3 regions of the Metabacillus sp. B2-18 genome follow, and region 1 is predicted to be linked to each of the others. Evidence: riboswitches for the same ligand, from Rfam matches in the RefSeq annotation. Region 1 holds a riboswitch; each other region holds the start of a gene.
What was found. Region 1 has a riboswitch for thiamine pyrophosphate ahead of LPC09_RS07525 (acetylornithine deacetylase). Riboswitches for the same ligand answer to the same signal wherever they lie in the genome.

Region 2: it holds a riboswitch for thiamine pyrophosphate, as region 1 does, so the genes downstream of both, thiT (energy-coupled thiamine transporter ThiT) here and LPC09_RS07525 (acetylornithine deacetylase) in region 1, are expected to answer to the same signal.
Region 3: it holds a riboswitch for thiamine pyrophosphate, as region 1 does, so the genes downstream of both, LPC09_RS04930 (thiamine phosphate synthase) here and LPC09_RS07525 (acetylornithine deacetylase) in region 1, are expected to answer to the same signal.

What each region holds. Positions count from the first base shown of each region.
Region 1 covers NZ_CP088245.1:1,487,743-1,494,460, reverse strand. The annotation lists gene LPC09_RS07540 (ABC transporter permease) at 1-283, opposite strand, end outside; gene LPC09_RS07535 (ABC transporter ATP-binding protein) at 280-1,050, opposite strand; gene tenA (thiaminase II) at 1,043-1,717, opposite strand; gene LPC09_RS07525 (acetylornithine deacetylase) at 1,756-3,048, opposite strand; TPP riboswitch at 3,188-3,288, opposite strand; gene LPC09_RS07520 (bile acid:sodium symporter family protein) at 3,381-4,355, opposite strand; gene LPC09_RS07515 (CBO0543 family protein) at 4,563-5,087, opposite strand; gene LPC09_RS07510 (hypothetical protein) at 5,251-6,096, shown strand; gene LPC09_RS07505 (VanW family protein) at 6,105-6,718, shown strand, end outside.
Region 2 covers NZ_CP088245.1:3,885,182-3,891,899, forward strand. The annotation lists rRNA gene LPC09_RS19760 (23S ribosomal RNA) at 1-2,109, opposite strand, end outside; rRNA gene LPC09_RS19765 (16S ribosomal RNA) at 2,476-4,026, opposite strand; gene LPC09_RS19770 (hypothetical protein) at 4,309-4,938, opposite strand; TPP riboswitch at 5,081-5,183, shown strand; gene thiT (energy-coupled thiamine transporter ThiT) at 5,286-5,858, shown strand; gene LPC09_RS19780 (hypothetical protein) at 6,070-6,258, shown strand; gene LPC09_RS19785 (peptidase MA family metallohydrolase) at 6,625-6,718, shown strand, end outside.
Region 3 covers NZ_CP088245.1:940,721-947,438, reverse strand. The annotation lists gene thiE (thiamine phosphate synthase) at 53-691, opposite strand; gene thiD (bifunctional hydroxymethylpyrimidine kinase/phosphomethylpyrimidine kinase) at 822-1,634, opposite strand; gene LPC09_RS04950 (thiazole biosynthesis adenylyltransferase ThiF) at 1,650-2,666, opposite strand; gene LPC09_RS04945 (thiazole synthase) at 2,666-3,433, opposite strand; gene thiS (sulfur carrier protein ThiS) at 3,438-3,641, opposite strand; gene thiO (glycine oxidase ThiO) at 3,646-4,764, opposite strand; gene LPC09_RS04930 (thiamine phosphate synthase) at 4,748-5,401, opposite strand; TPP riboswitch at 5,445-5,553, opposite strand; gene LPC09_RS04925 (monovalent cation:proton antiporter family protein) at 5,645-6,718, opposite strand, start outside.

The sequences.
Region 1 (6,718 bases):
TAAGAGGATAGAAGGTTTTTTCTACTGTTTTATTTATGTTCATCCATACAGCTAGCCCCACCCCAAATAAAATAGAAAGGGAGAGTCCAATCAAGATAATAAGAAATGTAGCAGGTAAGTGTTCTAAAAACAAAGGTACTCTTAATTCCCATATCTTTAAAACAACATCAGTTGGTGTTGGCAGAATGAATCCCATATTCAAAAGCCTTGCACCAATTTCCCAAACAACGAGAAGTAAAATAGTTAACGTACTGGATGCACCATATTTTTTAAAAATACTCATGTTTTCATCCTCGTTCGTAAGTCTTCAAGCAACTCATCTTTTAAAGAGATTACCTCTGGCCGGTTTAAATCTTTTAAGATTCTAGGGCGTTCTAGTGGAACTATAATTTCTTTCAAGGTCGTTACAGGAGTTTCTGTAAATAGAAGAATACGATCAGATAAAAACAATGCCTCATTAACATCATGAGTTATGAAAACAATTGTTTCTTTTCTTTTTTGCCATTGTGAGAGTAGCCATTCCTGTAACGATAATCTAGTGATAGCATCTAAAGCACTAAACGGTTCATCCAGAAGGAGAATATTTGACCCGCTTAATATTGTTCTTAAAAACGAGACCCTCTGCCGCATTCCTCCAGATAATTCACCAGGATAGCAATCCTCTACACCTTTCAACCCAAACTCTTCTAATAATTCACTAACCTTTTGAAGAGACAGGTGTTTTTTTACTCCTTTTATCTCTAATGGAAGTAATGCATTTTCAATAATTGTGCGCCAAGGCAAAAGTAAATCCTGCTGAGGCATATACCCTACTTGCCCAAGTCGATTTATGGCTAGTTGATTCTTCAGGAAAATTTCTCCCTCTGAAGGCTGCTCCAACCCTGTTATTAGCTTAAATAATGTACTTTTTCCTGAACCACTTGGTCCAATAATGCTTATAAATTCTCCTTCACGAATATGTAGATTCATATTTTTCAAGATAGGTTCTCCACTAGGGTGCTCCCTATATTGAAAGGTTATATTTTTAAATTCAAGAATTGATTTATCCATTTGTTGGCCACATCATTTCGTGGTAGGCCATTTCCCAAAACATGTACTCGAATCTAGTTGTATTTAGAAAGATTTCTTCTAATTTCACTAATTCTGATTCTGGTTTACCATCTGAGAGTTCATCAATTAACTCAATACACCATGTAGCTAGTTGACCAAATTCATCAGATGAATACATCGAAATCCATTCTCCATAAAATTCATGTTCGCTTGCACCATCTATTTTCTTTAAATCTTTACCAATTTCCCAATAACTCCACATACATGGAAGTAAAGCAGATACCAATTCGGCAAGTGTTCCATTTTGACTAACATGAAGCATGTAGTGAGTATAGGCTAGAGTTGTTGGAGAAGGTTTAGCTTCTTCAAGCTCATCTACAGTAATCTTGAATTTTTTGGCATATTGTCGATGTAGCTCCATCTCTTCATTTAAAGTAGAATTCAGTAATGCTGCAAATTTACCCATTGTGTTTAAATCTGTAGCTTTCACAGCACCTAGGGCAAATACTTTTGCATATTCAATCAAATACAAATAATCCTGTATCATGTAAAACCGAAATTTATCTTTTTCAAGAGTTCCATTCCCCATTCCCTTAACGAATGGATGATTATGATTACTTTCCCAGATCGGTAGAACCTTTTCGTACAGCCTTTGACTAAATTTCATTTATTTTCCCCTACTTTCTATTATTTAAAGTGTAATAACTAATCAACAGTTTGGTCACTCTTCTTTGAATGACACCATTTATAGATGAAAGCTAAAATGACCTTTGTGTACTCGACAAGTTCTTGAATGGATAGTTGTTCGTTTACTGCATGTGCATGTTGTAATTTTCCAGGTCCATATATGACGGTTGGAATTCCTGCGTCTCCTAACCATCCTCCGTCGGTTACGGTTGGTGAAACATCAACCATAGCTTGTGTTGATAAAAGCTGTTCATGGGTTGAGGCTAAACCTTTCACCCCAGGATGATTTTGATCTATCTCTAATGACGGAAAAATCTCGCCCCGATCAACGATCATTGATTTTCCTCCCCATTCAAATGTTGGAGGATTCTCTCTTAGCCAAGGATCTGCATGAGCAACATGGAGAATATGCTCTTCAATTTCTTTTATAATTTGCTCATGTGTTTCATTTGGATAATAATGAACAGTAATCCATAAACGGCATTCATCAGCAATAAATGCAGCATGTCTTCCTCCTTCAATTACTGCTGGATTTATTGTATTTGTACCAGGAGGATATCCAGGATAGCTTTTCGAAATTGCCCAATGCCTTTCAAGGTCTTGTAATCCATGAATAATATTTGTCATTTTTTCGATAGCACTGGCAGCAAAAAGTTTTCCGCCGGCATGTATCATTTGCCTTCTCGTTGCGTCATGATACGTTTTGTCACTCTTTACAGTGATCCAACCAGTAATAACGCCCCCTTGCCCTTGAATATGTAAATCACTTGTATCCACCACAACAGCAAAATCTGCTTTATATCCTTTTTTACAACATTCAAGAGTCCCAGCTTCCCCAACTTCTTCACCTATCACAGATTGTAAAATCAAATCACCAGGAAGGGTAATACCATGTTCGTGTATTAACTGAATAGCAAATAATGCACCAGCTAATCCACCCTTCATATCAGCTGCACCACGCCCAATAATCACACCATCTTTCACAACAGGGATAAACGGATCAACATCCCATTTTTCATCCTCACTAACTTCGGCCACATCTATATGACCGTTAATAATCAAGCTGTTATATAGATCGGGTTCCTTCCCTTTTAACACACCAACAACATTAGGATCGTTTGGATACACATCCCACAGATCAATGGTAAAACCTTTCTCTTCTAAAAACTCTGCAATAAATTGTTGTGCTTCATTTGTATTTCTAGCAGGTGGTGCAGGTGTTTTATATTCAATTAATCTTTTTAATAAGGAAACCAAATCCTCCTTGCGTTCATCAACGATATTAATTAACCGTTCTATTGGAATAGACAATGTTTTTCCCTCCTTTTTTAAAAATGCAGTAAAATAAAAAAACCACTTCTTTTTTAAGAAAAGAAGTGGTTTGAATCGAATAATGGTATAAAAATTAGTTATACTGCTACTAATTATAGCCAAATTTCGTTAAAGTCTATTTATTCAAACACCTCTTCCCTCCGCTAGTATTATCTAGATCAGGTAATAAGGGTCAAGGCGCACTGCCTCTCTCAGCTTAAAGCTCCCCTAGTGGTGAAAATCTATCGTATATGAAATTAGTAATTCACATTATTTTTAACACACTCAGAAATATTTGGCAACATCTTCTTTTTAAAATACACGAGAATAATTTATTGTGAAGCAGGGATATTACCCTCAAAATGTTGTTTTTGTTTCTGATCAAAAAGATTAAATATAAGACCAAAGATTGATGCAAGCACTTGCTGAAACAACATTCCCAAAACTACAGGTACAGCTACAGCCGGAGGAAAATATTGAACCGCAATTACAGCTCCTGCACTTATATTCCGCATTCCACCGGTAAACATCATGACTACTTTTGTTTCGCGGTCTCTTTTTAACAGAATTGACAGCATCCATGCTAAGAAATATCCAAAAGAAGCAAGTGTAAAAACAACAATAGCAATCATAACCAATTTTAAACTGAACTGCTTTAGATAGGGAGAAATAACAGCTCCATTCATCATAACAACGCAAGCAAGAGCAAGTTTTGAAAACGGCGCAAGATTTTTCCCTGCTTTAACACTTTTCCCTTTTGTCACAAAATTTGTAAACATTCCTAAAATAGACGGAATAACAACCATAAATAACAACCCATACATAATATCCATTGTATTTATTTGAATTTTTTGACCAACTAGAAAAGATAAAGTAAACGGAACAAGAAACGGCGACAATATTGTGTCAAACAAGATAATAGATAATGCTAAGCCTATACTCCCCTTATAGATTGTTACCCAAATAAAACTTGTAATCCCTGTTGGAATAACGCTAGCTAGCACTAATCCTGTCATTGTTAAATGATCATTTACAAAAAATGCGTGTCCTATTGTCCAAGCAAGAAGCGGCATAACAATATGCAACAGCAGTAAGATAATGAATAAAGGCAGTGGCTTTTTTAATGCTCCTGTTAAAGAAGTAAAAGTGGAGTTAAGGCTACCTGAAAAAGTCATAAACGCAAATAGCCACGGAATTAAAAATGTAAGGGGTAAAAGATTTTCAGCCAGCATCACCCCTATAATTACGCTTATTGGCGTGATGATTGGCATCCATTTTTCCAGCTGCCGATTAACTGTTTGAAGCATGAATCATTCTCCTAATCTATTCTGATAAAAACTATGTATATGACATTGTAACAGAATTAAGAAGAATGAGTATCAGAAAATATTTAATTAAGTAAACTAATTCCTCTATATTTTTCTACTACCTCTTGTATATAATAATCCTGATGAGGAACAAAAAATCTTGTTTCTTTAAAAATGAAATAAAGATCCTGAACCCATTTTCTTGTTTTAACGAAAAACTGATGACGGTACACCAAAAACCGTCCATAAAAACAAAATAAAAACAAAGGAAAGGATCCATGTTATTAATGGACGATAATGATGCAATGCTAATAGAGAAAACATAGCACAATTGAACAATACCGACCACCATTCATTCCATCCATTATAATGATTTATTCCTCCAAAAGAATGTGTTAAAAGCTCATTTGCTGTATAAATTAAAATCCAAATCCCAATATACATAAAGCGTTTCAAGCGCTCAATAGGAAAATTCCCTAAATACAAAAGAATTGTACATGGATATTTGATAAACATGATAAATAAAGAGATATGAGTGCCTGTAATTCCCAATTTTTCATCAAAAGGAATCGGATTAAACTTCCATAATGGAAAATAATCATAAAATAAAAAATGATATAACAAGTCACCAATGATAAAAAATAAGATAGTTGGATAATATTTTCTCCAATTTTTCCAATCTCCCCACTTCCATGCAGCAAATATATACAGAAACCCATAAACAAAATTCATTATACTTCTCCAATATTTTCTTTTTTTACGTATAACTCTCCGTTTCATTTATTCTGTTTCATTTCTTTACAATTGATACCTTATATTCCCATTTATATATAGCTATGATATAAAGTTTTTTACACAAAATAAGTGAAACAAGATTAATTTGGAGTGACTTTTTATGAAAAAAACATTGTTACTTGTTTTTCTTTTTATTTGCCTTTCCCAAAAACAAGCATTAGCGGCAAATGATCAACCACGTCCCCACATTAGTTTTCAACCAGTGTTGCTAAGTTGGGATGTAGTAAATGAAATTATTCCAAGAAAATCATCTTTTGCTGTTATTGATATTGATAGTGGGCAAAGCTTTAAAGTTCAAAGAAGAGCTGGAAGTGGTCATGCAGATGTACAACCCTTAACGAAAGATGATACTAAAATTATGAAGAAAATTTATAACGGAAAATGGAGTTGGCGAAGACGAGCCGTTTTTATTCTCATAGACGATCAGTTAATTCCCGCATCAATGCATGGGATGCCACACGGAGCGGGGGCAATTCAAAATGGATTTCCCGGACATTTTTGCATTCATTTCTCTGGTAGTACAACACATCGCACCCGAAAATTCGACCTTTCTCATCATGTTATGATCTTAAAAGCTGCTGGAAAATTCGATGACTATACAGCATCACTTTCAGCAGAAGAAATACTAAATATCTTTCTTATTACAGCCAAAAATCATGACAAGGAATTAATGGAAGGAATAAGCATTTCAAATATGAATAAAAATGATGGCTCTTACAATGTCCTCAACAATATTGAAGGGATGAAATGGACAATAAAAAAGAGTCAAGAAGACCATGACTTTCCTTTAGTATCGACCTTTCCTGTTGAAACGAAAATATACCTAGATGAAGTTGGTCCTGTTAAAATAACGCAAACCTTCACCTTAATAAGAACTTCACTCTTTTCTCCATGGAAAGTAATGAGAGATCCATTCGTAACTGAGTTAGCAGAAAATGGGAGGTGAGTTTTTCTATGAAATATCTATTAGCCATTTTTATGATAATGATCCAGCCTTCTGTTCAATCTGAAAACTTATCTGTAACATTTGAAGGGAAAGAAATAACATCTCTTCATCGTTCAGAGCTTGCCCTACCATCTTTTGAAGGAGAATTTATTAACCAAGAAAAATTAGATGAATTTACTGCTTCTTTAGAATCAATTGTTTATGAACCACCTACTAATGCATACTTAGATGATCATGGTCAAATAAAGAGTGAAAAAATGGGGCATAAACTCGATCAAGTAAAATGGAAATCAATTGTTTATGCTACATATTTACAAAAAGGCTCAACCTCTATTGAAGTGCCTGTCAAAACGGTCTATCCAAAGGTTGACAGTGAACTTCTAGCATCTATTAAAGCAAAATTAATTAGTCATTACGTAACTTATTTTAATAGTAGAAACATGGAACGGTCACATAATATTAAGTTAGCATCTGAAGCAATTAATAACCATGTCGTTTTTCCTGGAGAGACTTTTTCATTTAATGCGGTTGTTGGTAAACGAACCATTGAAAAAGGCTATTTGCCTGCTCCGGTAATTGTAAGAGGAGAACTCTCAGAAGGGATTGGTGAAGGTATTTGTCA
Region 2 (6,718 bases), 2.4 Mb from region 1:
AAGCTCCACGGGGTCTTTCCGTCCTGTCGCGGGTAACCTGCATCTTCACAGGTACTATAATTTCACCGAGTCTCTCGTTGAGACAGTGCCCAGATCGTTACGCCTTTCGTGCGGGTCGGAACTTACCCGACAAGGAATTTCGCTACCTTAGGACCGTTATAGTTACGGCCGCCGTTTACTGGGGCTTCGGTTCAAAGCTTCGCTTGCGCTAACCTCTCCCCTTAACCTTCCAGCACCGGGCAGGCGTCAGCCCCTATACTTCGCCTTGCGGCTTCGCAGAGACCTGTGTTTTTGCTAAACAGTCGCCTGGGCCTATTCACTGCGGCTTTTCCGGGCTATTCACCCTAAAAAGCACCCCTTCTCCCGAAGTTACGGGGTCATTTTGCCGAGTTCCTTAACGAGAGTTCTCTCGCTCACCTTAGGATTCTCTCCTCGCCTACCTGTGTCGGTTTGCGGTACGGGCACCTCTCACCTCGCTAGAGGCTTTTCTTGGCAGTGTGGAATCAGGAACTTCGGTACTATAGTTCCCTCGCCATCACAGCTCAGCCTTATGTGACAACGGGATTTGCCTCGTTGTCAGCCTAACTGCTTGGACGCGCATATCCAACAGCGCGCTTACCCTATCCTTCTGCGTCCCCCCATTGCTCAAATGGTGAGGAGGTGGTACAGGAATTTCAACCTGTTGGCCATCGCCTACGCCTTTCGGCCTCGGCTTAGGTCCCGACTAACCCTGAGCGGACGAGCCTTCCTCAGGAAACCTTAGGCATTCGGTGGAGGGGATTCTCACCCCTCTTTCGCTACTCATACCGGCATTCTCACTTCTAAGCGCTCCACCAGTCCTTACGGTCTGGCTTCACAGCCCTTAGAACGCTCTCCTACCACTGTTCTAAAAGAACAGTCCACAGCTTCGGTGATACGTTTAGCCCCGGTACATTTTCGGCGCAGAGTCACTCGACCAGTGAGCTATTACGCACTCTTTAAATGGTGGCTGCTTCTAAGCCAACATCCTGGTTGTCTAAGCAACTCCACATCCTTTTCCACTTAACGTATACTTTGGGACCTTAGCTGGTGGTCTGGGCTGTTTCCCTCTTGACTACGGATCTTATCACTCGCAGTCTGACTCCTGAACATAAGTCTTTGGCATTCGGAGTTTGACTGAATTCGGTAACCCGATGGGGGCCCCTAGTCCAATCAGTGCTCTACCTCCAAGACTCTCATTTCAAGGCTAGCCCTAAAGCTATTTCGGAGAGAACCAGCTATCTCCAAGTTCGATTGGAATTTCTCCGCTACCCACACCTCATCCCCGCACTTTTCAACGTGCGTGGGTTCGGGCCTCCATTCAGTGTTACCTGAACTTCACCCTGGACATGGGTAGATCACCTGGTTTCGGGTCTACGACCACGTACTTATTCGCCCTACTTAAGACTCGCTTTCGCTGCGGCTCCGTCTTATCAACTTAACCTTGCACGGGATCGTAACTCGCCGGTTCATTCTACAAAAGGCACGCCATTACCCATTAACGGGCTTTGACTACTTGTAGGCACACGGTTTCAGGATCTCTTTCACTCCCCTTCCGGGGTGCTTTTCACCTTTCCCTCACGGTACTGGTTCACTATCGGTCACTAGGGAGTATTTAGCCTTGGGAGATGGTCCTCCCTGCTTCCGACGGGATTTCACGTGTCCCGCCGTACTCAGGATCCACTCTGGAGGGAACGAAGTTTCAACTACAGGGTTGTTACCTTCTTTGACGGGCCTTTCCAGACCTCTTCATTTACTCCGTTCCTTTGTAACTCCGTACATGAGTGTCCTACAACCCCAAGAGGCAAGCCTCTTGGTTTGGGCTTCTTCCGTTTCGCTCGCCGCTACTTGGGAAATCGCGTTTGCTTTCTCTTCCTCCGGGTACTTAGATGTTTCAGTTCCCCGGGTCTGCCTTTAATACCCTATGTATTCAGGTAAAAATACTACTCCATTACGAGCAGTGGGTTTCCCCATTCGGAAATCTCCGGATCAAAGCTTACTTACAGCTCCCCGAAGCATATCGGTGTTAGTACCGTCCTTCATCGGCTCCTAGTGCCAAGGCATCCACCGTGCGCCCTTAACAACTTAACCTTCGACAAACGATAAGCGTCGAATTTCTTCGTTGACTTCCCGAGCTAAGGGTGCTCATGTACTCTCGTACACTCCGCTCCTCATCAGGTCGTCGCCTCGAACTTCTCGCTTCTCCTTTGTCTCAAGACATAAGATCAAACTTAATATCTTGATTAACATTTATTAAGAGAATCACTAAACTAAGCGTTTAAACTCAGTGAATTACTTGAATTGTTTTCGTTATCTAGTTTTCAAGGAACATAAAACACAGGATGTTCAAATGCACTTTGCATTTAGACTCCTATGTATTGAGTCTTACTTATATAGAAAGATCAGAATGATCTCTCAAAACTAAACAAAATACCAAGCGTGCCTCATTTTCCTTAGAAAGGAGGTGATCCAGCCGCACCTTCCGATACGGCTACCTTGTTACGACTTCACCCCAATCATCTGTCCCACCTTAGGCGGCTGGCTCCTTACGGTTACCCCACCGACTTCGGGTGTTACAAACTCTCGTGGTGTGACGGGCGGTGTGTACAAGGCCCGGGAACGTATTCACCGCGGCATGCTGATCCGCGATTACTAGCGATTCCGGCTTCATGCAGGCGAGTTGCAGCCTGCAATCCGAACTGAGAATGGTTTTATGGGATTGGCTTGACCTCGCGGTCTTGCAGCCCTTTGTACCATCCATTGTAGCACGTGTGTAGCCCAGGTCATAAGGGGCATGATGATTTGACGTCATCCCCACCTTCCTCCGGTTTGTCACCGGCAGTCACCTTAGAGTGCCCAACTTAATGCTGGCAACTAAGATCAAGGGTTGCGCTCGTTGCGGGACTTAACCCAACATCTCACGACACGAGCTGACGACAACCATGCACCACCTGTCACTTCGTCCCCCGAAGGGGAACCTTCTATCTCTAGAAGTAGCGAAGGATGTCAAGACCTGGTAAGGTTCTTCGCGTTGCTTCGAATTAAACCACATGCTCCACCGCTTGTGCGGGCCCCCGTCAATTCCTTTGAGTTTCAGTCTTGCGACCGTACTCCCCAGGCGGAGTGCTTAATGCGTTTGCTGCAGCACTAAAGGGCGGAAACCCTCTAACACTTAGCACTCATCGTTTACGGCGTGGACTACCAGGGTATCTAATCCTGTTCGCTCCCCACGCTTTCGCGCCTCAGCGTCAGTTACAGACCAGAGAGTCGCCTTCGCCACTGGTGTTCCTCCACATCTCTACGCATTTCACCGCTACACGTGGAATTCCACTCTCCTCTTCTGCACTCAAGTTCCCCAGTTTCCAATGACCCTCCACGGTTGAGCCGTGGGCTTTCACATCAGACTTAAGAAACCGCCTGCGCGCGCTTTACGCCCAATAATTCCGGACAACGCTTGCCACCTACGTATTACCGCGGCTGCTGGCACGTAGTTAGCCGTGGCTTTCTGGTTAGGTACCGTCAAGGTACCAGCAGTTACTCTGGTACTTGTTCTTCCCTAACAACAGAACTTTACGACCCGAAGGCCTTCATCGTTCACGCGGCGTTGCTCCGTCAGACTTTCGTCCATTGCGGAAGATTCCCTACTGCTGCCTCCCGTAGGAGTCTGGGCCGTGTCTCAGTCCCAGTGTGGCCGATCACCCTCTCAGGTCGGCTACGCATCGTTGCCTTGGTGAGCCGTTACCTCACCAACTAGCTAATGCGCCGCGGGTCCATCTGTAAGTGACAGCTAAAAGCCGTCTTTCAATTTTGAACCATGCGGTTCAAAATGTTATCCGGTATTAGCTCCGGTTTCCCGGAGTTATCCCAATCTTACAGGCAGGTTACCCACGTGTTACTCACCCGTCCGCCGCTAACCTCAGGGAGCAAGCTCCCATTGGTTCGCTCGACTTGCATGTATTAGGCACGCCGCCAGCGTTCGTCCTGAGCCAGGATCAAACTCTCCAATAAAGAGTTGATATAGCTCATAATAACTTGTACTATAAAAGTACATTACTTACTTTTGTTAATCTCAGTAAGATTAACTTTAGCACGCTTGGTTTTGTTTAGTTTTCAAAGATCATTTCAAGCTCCGTTTCAGAAGCGACTTAACCAATATAACATTTAGTAATCTTCTCGTCAACACCTATTTTTTCGTGTTGTTTTTTTGTCTGCTTCAGAAGCGACGTTTAATAATATATCACGTTTATTTTATAAACACAAGCACTTTTAAAAAAATAAAAAAGATGACAATCAGCCACCTTCATTCATTGCCCCTCTATAATATTGTTCTTCAAGCAAAGATATATTCTCGCGCTCTTTTAATTTACCTTCTTTATCTAAAATATCCTTTAATAATTTAAATGCTAAAATTTCAGGGGGGGTAATATCTTTCTTTAATGCTTCTGTGAGTATTAAAGGTGCTAACTCAATATGATATTCACAGAGTTCTTTACATTTATATAGTATTTTATCATCTTCCTCACTTTGAGCATAATACATTTTAACTAATTCCTGGTGGGCACGGTGCAAAATAAAAGGACGCTTCGTACGGTTAATGATTTCAATTAATAATTTTTCAGCAAGAAGATATTCCTTTGATTCAAAAGCCCAAGAAACATTTCCTAATAAAAAACCACAATCACTTCTTTTTGTTTTGGCATGACTGTCAGGGTGATCTAAATCCTTAGGCTGAATCCTTCCTCCAAAGGACCACTTTATACAATTTCTAATAAATGCTCTTTCATAACTTTGAAGACTATCCCAAAAATCATCAAGTTCTAATTGATGAATAATACCACCGTATTGTCTTTCTATTTTTGCTACTTTCATTTGTTTTATTAGTGCTGGATTTTTAAAGTTGAATAGTTTTTTAATACCCATACATTCACCTCTTGGACAATTCTGATGAATTATATGTTTTATTCTCACCTTTCATTACACTGTAGACTAAACTCTTATTTATTCTATATTTATAGTTGTAGTAAGCACAGAGATCCTGTATAGTAATGACTAAAATAAATATTTAAACCACAAGGGGAGCCTTTAAGCTGAGATTGAATGTTTACCATTCTAACCCTTTGAACCTGTTAGTTAATACTAGTGTAGGGATGTGGAAGATCATGTTTAAAGTAATGCTTGGATTATATGATCATTCCAATCATTGCTTTTTTATTTTGAGGCTAAAATAAGGTTGCCTTTTGGTTTGATGTAAAAGAGAGGTAATTAGTTTGCGAGGAAATCAACGTTTATTATTTTTAATCGAAGTTGCAATGTTAGCTTCACTGGCCTTTTTACTTGATTTATTATCAAGTGTTATTGGTAAGTTACCACAGGGCGGTTCCATTTCACTGGGCATGATCCCAATTTTTATCATTGCTTATGGTTGGGGAATAAAAGGAGGACTTCTAACTGGTTTGTTACTAGGCCTTTTACAAGCTGTTCTTGGTAATCCTTATATTGTCCATCCTGTTCAAGGGTTTCTTGATTACTACCTGGCATTTACTGTTGTTGGGTTTAGTGGAGTCTTCTTCAAGCAGATTCAAAACGCTTTTCAAAATAATAGTAAAAAATTAGCGATTCTTTATATAACACTTGGGGCATTACTTGGAAGCTTACTAAGAATGGTCGCACATGTTGTTGCGGGTGTTGCATTTTTTGCGTCGTTCGCACCTGAAGGTACTCCTGTACTAACATACTCTATTGTTTATAATGCTTCTTATATGATTCCAACAATGATCGTTTCTGCAATTGTTGTTAGTTTACTATTAGTAACTTCTCCTAGATTAATAATAAGAAAATAACTCTAACAAAACCTTGGCCCCTCGCCAAGGTTTTTCTATTTTTCATAAATAATTAGTAATCATCATAGTAAACACTATTAACTCTATGAAACCCCTTATTACCTTATCTCTCCGCACGAATAAATTCTACTTTGTAGAAAAACATTCATATTTTCAATTCTTTCGGCATCTATTAATAGAAATAATAGATTTATAAACGGAGGAAAAAGAGATGACTATATCTTATGGAATTATATTATTAACATTATTTCTATCACTATTTCATTTCTCTTATGGCTATAAAGAGGCAATTCGAATTAGTAATGAAGAGGGTCCTGTTCAAGGCTTGTCTTTAATATTTAGCATTCCTTTAGGTTTTACCTTTGCTTACTTATGTTCGATTTTCTACATTTCATCTTAATTTTAAAAACTCGTCAAACGGCGAGTTTTTTTGAAAAATCTTATGCACGTCCTTACCTTCAAACGTCATTTTTACCACTCCTGCTTCATAAATATCAATAAAGATTCACCTTTGCAGGAGGTTGCTTTGGAGACATTTAAATTGGTATGTAAAAACCTTATATACTCCAGCTTTACTCTTATTTTACTATTTGTATGTTTTGTTTGTTTCCATTTATTTTTTCACATTAAAGTCAGTTTTGCTTTCAGCATCATTATGACATTAACATCTTTTGCTTTATTCTGTTTCTTTGTCTATATTTTGATAACTTTGAAAAAGACATTTACCTTTTGGTTTTTTAAAGGGCGGAGTGGCATTGTTTCTTTTATGATCATTACAACATTCACTTTCTTTTTTTCCATCTACTTTTTTTCCATCAATCTTATGATATCTAGTGAGTTGGGAGGAAATTTAACACTTG
Region 3 (6,718 bases), 550 kb from region 1:
GCATTGATATCACAAAAGCGCTATTTCATAATTTCCATTGTTAAGACTTTTTCTATTGTATCGAACAAAATGCTTGTGTGGCATCTTTTGGTGACATAGCCTGGCTGATCGCACTGATGATTGCCACCCCATTTGCACCTGAATGGTAAACCTCACTGGCATTTTCTAATGTAATTCCACCAATTCCTACAATCGGCAAATGAATAAAGCCAGCTTCTCTTATTTGCGTAATAAGGAATGGCCCTACTACATCATGTGCATCTTTTTTTGTTTTCGTTGAGAACATTGGGCCGACTCCGATATAATCGGCTCCTTCAGCTACTGCCTTTTTCGCCTCCTGAACAGAATGTGTTGAAATTCCAATCCATTTGGTTGATCCTATCCTTTTTCTTGTGTAGAAAGGATCACTATCATCTTGTCCAATATGAATTCCATCTGCATTAAGTTCCAATGCTAAGTCAATATCATCATTCACAATAAATGGAATTCTATTCTTTTCACATAGCATTTTTAATTTTTTTCCTAAATAAACTTGTCCTTCACCTACTAAAGCTCCTTCGCCCTTCTCTCTATATTGAAACATAGTAATGCCACCCTTTATGGCCTCAGACAATGTTTTTTCCGGATCAAAGTTAAGACAATTCACAGATCCCATTACAAAATATACTTTTAGCGCTTGAGATACGTTCATTTTTTGCGCTCCTTTTTTGGTGGTGCCTGGCACCACCCGAATTTTGTCGATTAAACCCAAAAGGACTGACTCGAGCTATAACAGTTGCTACCTGTCATTTCTCATCTGTGAGTCAGTCCATAATCTTCATTTATACGGTTGTTATGTTGTTTTTCTTGAAAGCCCAATGATTGGTTGGACCGTGTCCCCCACCAATGCCTAATTGATCTTCAATTGCGGCTTGAATAAAGGCTTTTGCGGTTTTCACAGCTTCACGTACACTCTTCCCTTTACTAATTTCAGCAGTGATTGCAGCTGCAAATGTACAGCCGGTACCATGAGTATGTTTTGTTTCTTTTCGTACACCTTCGAACGTATCAAAACTCTGTCCATCATATAACAGGTCAATAACCACTTCACCGTTAGGATCATGACCACCTTTAATCATGACGAACGTTGCACCAAGATCAAACAGCTTTTTAGCTGCCTCTTTTTTTTGCTCAAACGTTTCAATCTTCATACCTGTTAACACTTCCGCTTCAGGGATATTTGGGGTAATCACTTTAGCCAACGGCAATAAGGAGGTAATCAAAGCCTCTACAGCTTCTTCTTGTAATAATGATTGCCCGCCTTTTGCGATCATAACAGGATCAACAATGATATTTTCCCAATTATAATAACGAATTCGCTCAGCAACAAGCTGAATCATTTCAGCATTAAAAAGCATGCCAGTTTTGACAGCATTTGGTTGTAAATCTACGGCAACTGAATCAATTTGAGTTTTTAACGCTTCTATTGTTAAAGGATAAACTCCTTGGACACCAAGTGTATTTTGAGCTGTAACAGCAGTGATTGCTGTCATACCAAATACTCCAAGCTCTTGAAATGTTTTTAAGTCCGCTTGGATGCCTGCTCCTCCTCCAGAGTCCGATCCCGCAATTGTTAAAGCACGAGATACCGTCATTTTATATCCTCCTTGCTACCCTATGTAGCGATGATAAATCTTCTTCGCTTCAGAAATATCTTTTGTTCCGTGAATCAGGGCACGACCGTCCTTAAATAGAACGATTCTGTGTTCACCAAACGTAAATGACATAAGAAATGGATTTTCTAAAAAAGCATCTGCGATCGGCTTTATACGCTCGGCAATTTGCTCAAAAGAAAATTGTTTACCTGAACTCGGTCTAATTTGCACAGTATCTCTTCCGCAAAGCACAGCTGCCTTTGTTTCCATTTCAGCTGTTAAGTAAGGAAAGACTGGATCACTACCACAAGTTGGGCATGCATCATTTTTCAATCGATCCATATTAATCGAAGAATATTGATTTTTCCATAAATCAAATGATACAAGCTTACCGCGCAAGTTTTCCATATCAGCTACGAGTATTTTTAGTGCTTCTGCTGCTTGATGTGAAGCAACCATACTAACAATTGGTGAGATCACCCCGACTGTGTCACAGGTCATTCCATCAAATGGGATATGCTTTAGTAAGCAATGTAAACAAGGTGTTTCGTTAGGAATAATGGTGAAAGATAAACCATAGCTTCCAACACACCCACCGTAAACCCACGGAATATTATTTTTTATTGAAAGATCATTAATCAATAATCTTGTTTCAAAGTTATCTGTTGCATCAATGATTACATCTACACCTTCGGCAAATTCCTCTATGTTTGCAGATGTTACATCTTCTACATATGAAATAACCTCAACCTCTGAATTTATTTTTTCAAGATGCTGCTTTGCTGCAACAGCTTTAGGAATCCGATTTATCGCATCATCTTCTATATAAAGCTGTTGTCTTTGCAAATTGCTCCATTCAACATAATCTCGGTCAACAATTGTTAATTTTCCAATACCCGCACGTGCAATCATTTCAGCACTAGCCGTTCCTAATGCACCTGCTCCAACAATCAATACATGTTTTTTTCGTATATTATCTTGACCCTTTTCTCCAATTGGAGTAAATAGCATTTGTCTTGAATAGCGTTCCATTAAGTCGTAATCATTCCTTCTGTTGGACTACTTGCAATAGCATAGTCTTTTTTAGCTATTCTACCAGCTTCATACCCTAGTCTTCCAGCTTCAATCGCTAGCTTCATCGCAACCGCCATTTTCACTGGATCTTTAGCAGCCGAAACAGCTGTGTTTAATAGAACTCCATCTGCACCAAGCTCCATTGCTAATGCTGCATCCGCTGGTGAACCAATTCCTGCGTCAATAATGACAGGCACTTTAGATTGCTCAATAATAAATGATAAATTAAGAGGATTTAAAAGTCCCTGACCAGAGCCAATTGGAGATGCTCCCGGCATAATAGCGTGAACACCTAGCTCTTCTAATCTTCTAGCAAGCACAACATCATCTGATGTGTATGGTAAAACGATAAAGCCCTCTTCTAAAAGCATTTCACTTGCTTTTAATGTTTCAACTGGGTCAGGTAGTAATGAACGATCACAGCCAATAACCTCAACTTTAATCATGTCACATAAGCCTGATGCTTTTGCTAGCTTAGCAATTCTCACTGCTTCTTCAGCTGTTTTAGCTCCTGCTGTATTTGGTAGCAGTGTATATTTTGAAACATCTAATTGTTCTAAAAAGTTAGGCTGTGATTCTTCAAAAATATTCATACGGCGTACCGCAAACGTTAAGATCTCAGCTTCTGATTGTGCAACTGCTTCCTTTTGAACTTCAAATGAAGGGTATTTTCCTGTACCTAATAATAATCTTGATTGAAATGTTTTATCTGCAATTTTTAACATAACATCATCCTCCTCCTACAAAATGAACTAATTCAATTTCATCACCATTTGAAATGGTTGTGTTTTCGTATTGATCTTTTAAAACGATTTCGCGGTTATGCTCGACAATAACAAGTCGATCTTCTAGCTTGTAAAACGCCAGTAGATGTTGAATTGTTTTAACATCTTGCTTTAAATCAACAAGTTCACCATTCAATTTAATACTCATGAAATCACCTCGCTGTTTGAGTAAGCTTTCTCGTTAAAGAAAAAGCATGAACATACTCTTCGTTTTGCTTTCTTTTTAAAATAAGATCTCTAATCATTGTTCCTGTTTTAGGGGCAAGCAAAATTCCATTTCGATAATGTCCTGCTGCAAAGTAGATGTTCTCATCAAGAGGATGCTGTCCAATATAAGGCTTTCCATCATCTGATTGCGGCCTTAATCCAGCCCAAGTATCTATCAATTTAGCAGAAGTAATACTTGGCATCATCGGAGTAATTTTTTCGATTAAAGACTGAATTCCACCAAGAGATGGAGTTGTACTCCAATCATTCTCAACCATTGTGGCCCCTACCACAAACCTTCCATTACCCTTCGGAACGATGTAACAATGATCATAGAAAAGAGTCTTTTTCAGATCTAAGTGGTCTCCTTGAACAGAAAGACATTCACCCTTAACTGGCTTCATACTGACATCAAGTCCTAATTGTTTAAAAAAGTGACCACTCCATACTCCATTCGCTATGACTACTTTGCTACAAAGATAATCTCCTTGTGGTGTTGATAGCGTGTATTCATTCGTAGCTGTTTTCTTAATAGAATGAACAGGTGTATTTTCTTTAAAGGTTGCTCCTAGTAAACTAGCAGATTTCGTAAATGCCGCACATACATGTATAGGAGAAACATGACCATCTTCTGGTATATAGAGCGCTCCTACGATCGAATCAGAAACATGTGGTTCATTTTGTAAAACTGTTTCTTTCGTGTGCCATTCTAATGTTTCGTAGGTATCAACAGCTTTCTTCAAAACTTTCGCTTCATTTTCTGTCATTGCTAGCTTATACATTCCTTTGTCAACTAGCTGAATATCTATCTGTGACAATTCTGAAAGTTCATCACGCAAAATGTGATAGTGTCTTTGGCTTTCTTTCGCAAACTGAAAAAAAGCATCATTGTTTTCCAATTCAGAATTTGCACCAAGCATGCCTGCAGCTGCACATGTAGCACCTGTACCACCTTTATGGCTATCTAATACAAGAACGGAGATTCCCTCTTTTGCAAGCTGATAAGCAATTGACTGTCCAATAATACCACCGCCAACAATTCCTACATCATATTGTTTTTGCATGGTAACCCCCCTCTTTTAAAGTGGTTAAAGCTCCGATTGGATCACTGGTCCCCATAACATAGGACATAACAGCAACACCATCAACGCTTACGTTGTTAAGCAACTTAATTGTATTAGGAGTAATGCCTCCAATCGCAATAACTGGAATGGTAATGTGCTCACAAATTTCAGCTAATTGTTCTACACCCCTTGGAGGTAATGCTGCTTTTGAATTTGTTTCAAAGATGTGACCAAATAACAGGTAATCAGCTCCCGCTTCCTCACATCGTAAAGCTTCTTCTAGCGAATGGACGGACCGTCCAATTCTTACGTGTGAATCAAAAGCTCTTACTACTTCAACAGGAAGGCCGTGTCCTGGTAAATGAACATTAGGGATATTATGTAATAAAGCAACATCAAGTCGATCATTGATCACAAGTTTTTCCTTCGGTACACCCCGCTGAAGCAAATTTGACACAAGTAACATGATGTCTGAAGCCGTTTTTTGTTTTTCCCGGATATGAATATAATCCACATCTTGATGGAGCATCGTAAGTTTCACTGTTAATTCATTTACCGTTTGCTTGCCATCTGTAATGACATGAAATTCCACTTTTTTCACCTTAATTCTTAGATAGTAAAGTTTTATAAGACGCAAAAAACCACTTTCCAATAGGGAAAGTGGTTTACATACACAAATAACCATGCTGTAGCCACTTCCCTACGCTGGTATCATCCAGATCAGGTTATAAGGGTCTTAAAGTCACACTTTAATCTCAGCCTCTATTTAAGGCTCCCCTAGCGGTTGTTTTGTTTCTCTCGTATTTACTTATTTCTATCATACCAAATGTTTGGAAACTTTCAAGAGTAAGATACCCTGATGTTTTTTAATTGATAAAAATTATATCAATTCCAACTCATGTTTAAGTTCATTTACATATTCTCTAGAGCCCGTCACAATTAGACGGTCTCCTAATTTCAGGTCTGTATCTCCATGTGGAACAATCGAATCTTTGCCTCTGAAAATACGGACAAAAATAATGTCTCCTGTAAACGGAAAGTTTCGTAGCAGGATGTTATCGTATTTTGCATTATTTAAGTTAATTTGATATAGAGTTGTTTCCTGATTTGTTAAGATTCTCATGACACTTGGCGCTTCAATTAAAGCACGAAGCATCGTTTTTGTTGAAAGAAGTGTAGAGAAAATATCAATACCTTCATCCTTTAATTGACTTGCTAAATCAGGTGAAGCCACACTGGCAATCACTCGGTCAACTTGCTCATTTTTTGCAGATAAGGCTATATCGGCATTTCGTTGTTCATCACCAGTAGCCACAACGATTAAGTCTACATCAAATGCGTTTTGTTCTTTTAATGTTTCAACCTGAAAATTATCAATTTCTCTAATTTCAAACAATGATTCAGAGATTTGTTTATCAATTTTATCTTGTTGAATATGATAAACCGTTGTTTCATAAAGATCTTGGTTTAGCTCTCTCGTAACAGGCAGTGACATTTGATTGGCACCAATAAAGGCAACCTTGATTTTTGTTGGCTTGCCATCGCTTTTTGGGAAGAGCTTTTTAAAGAAAATCGGAGTTACTATACTTGTAATAACAGCAACTAAAATAAGTGCACCTGACATTTCAGCTGTGATAATCTCCATTCTTTCCCCAATCGTAGCAGCAGCAATCACTAGAGAAAGCGTTGATGTTAAGAGAAAACCAGCTGCAAGTGTTGTTTTGCCATCATACCATCTTTTCAAATAATAAACAGGCAAAACCTTAGAAATCAGAAGTGCGATAAATAATAATGGAATAAGCAGGAAGATTTTAGGGTCTTTAAACAATGCCCAAATATCTAAATCAACTCCAACCATTACAAAGAAAATCGGAATAAGAAATCCATATCCGAAAGAATCAAGCTTTTGAACCATTTCTTTGTTAGGAGATAATAGCGAAACTAGCACACCTGC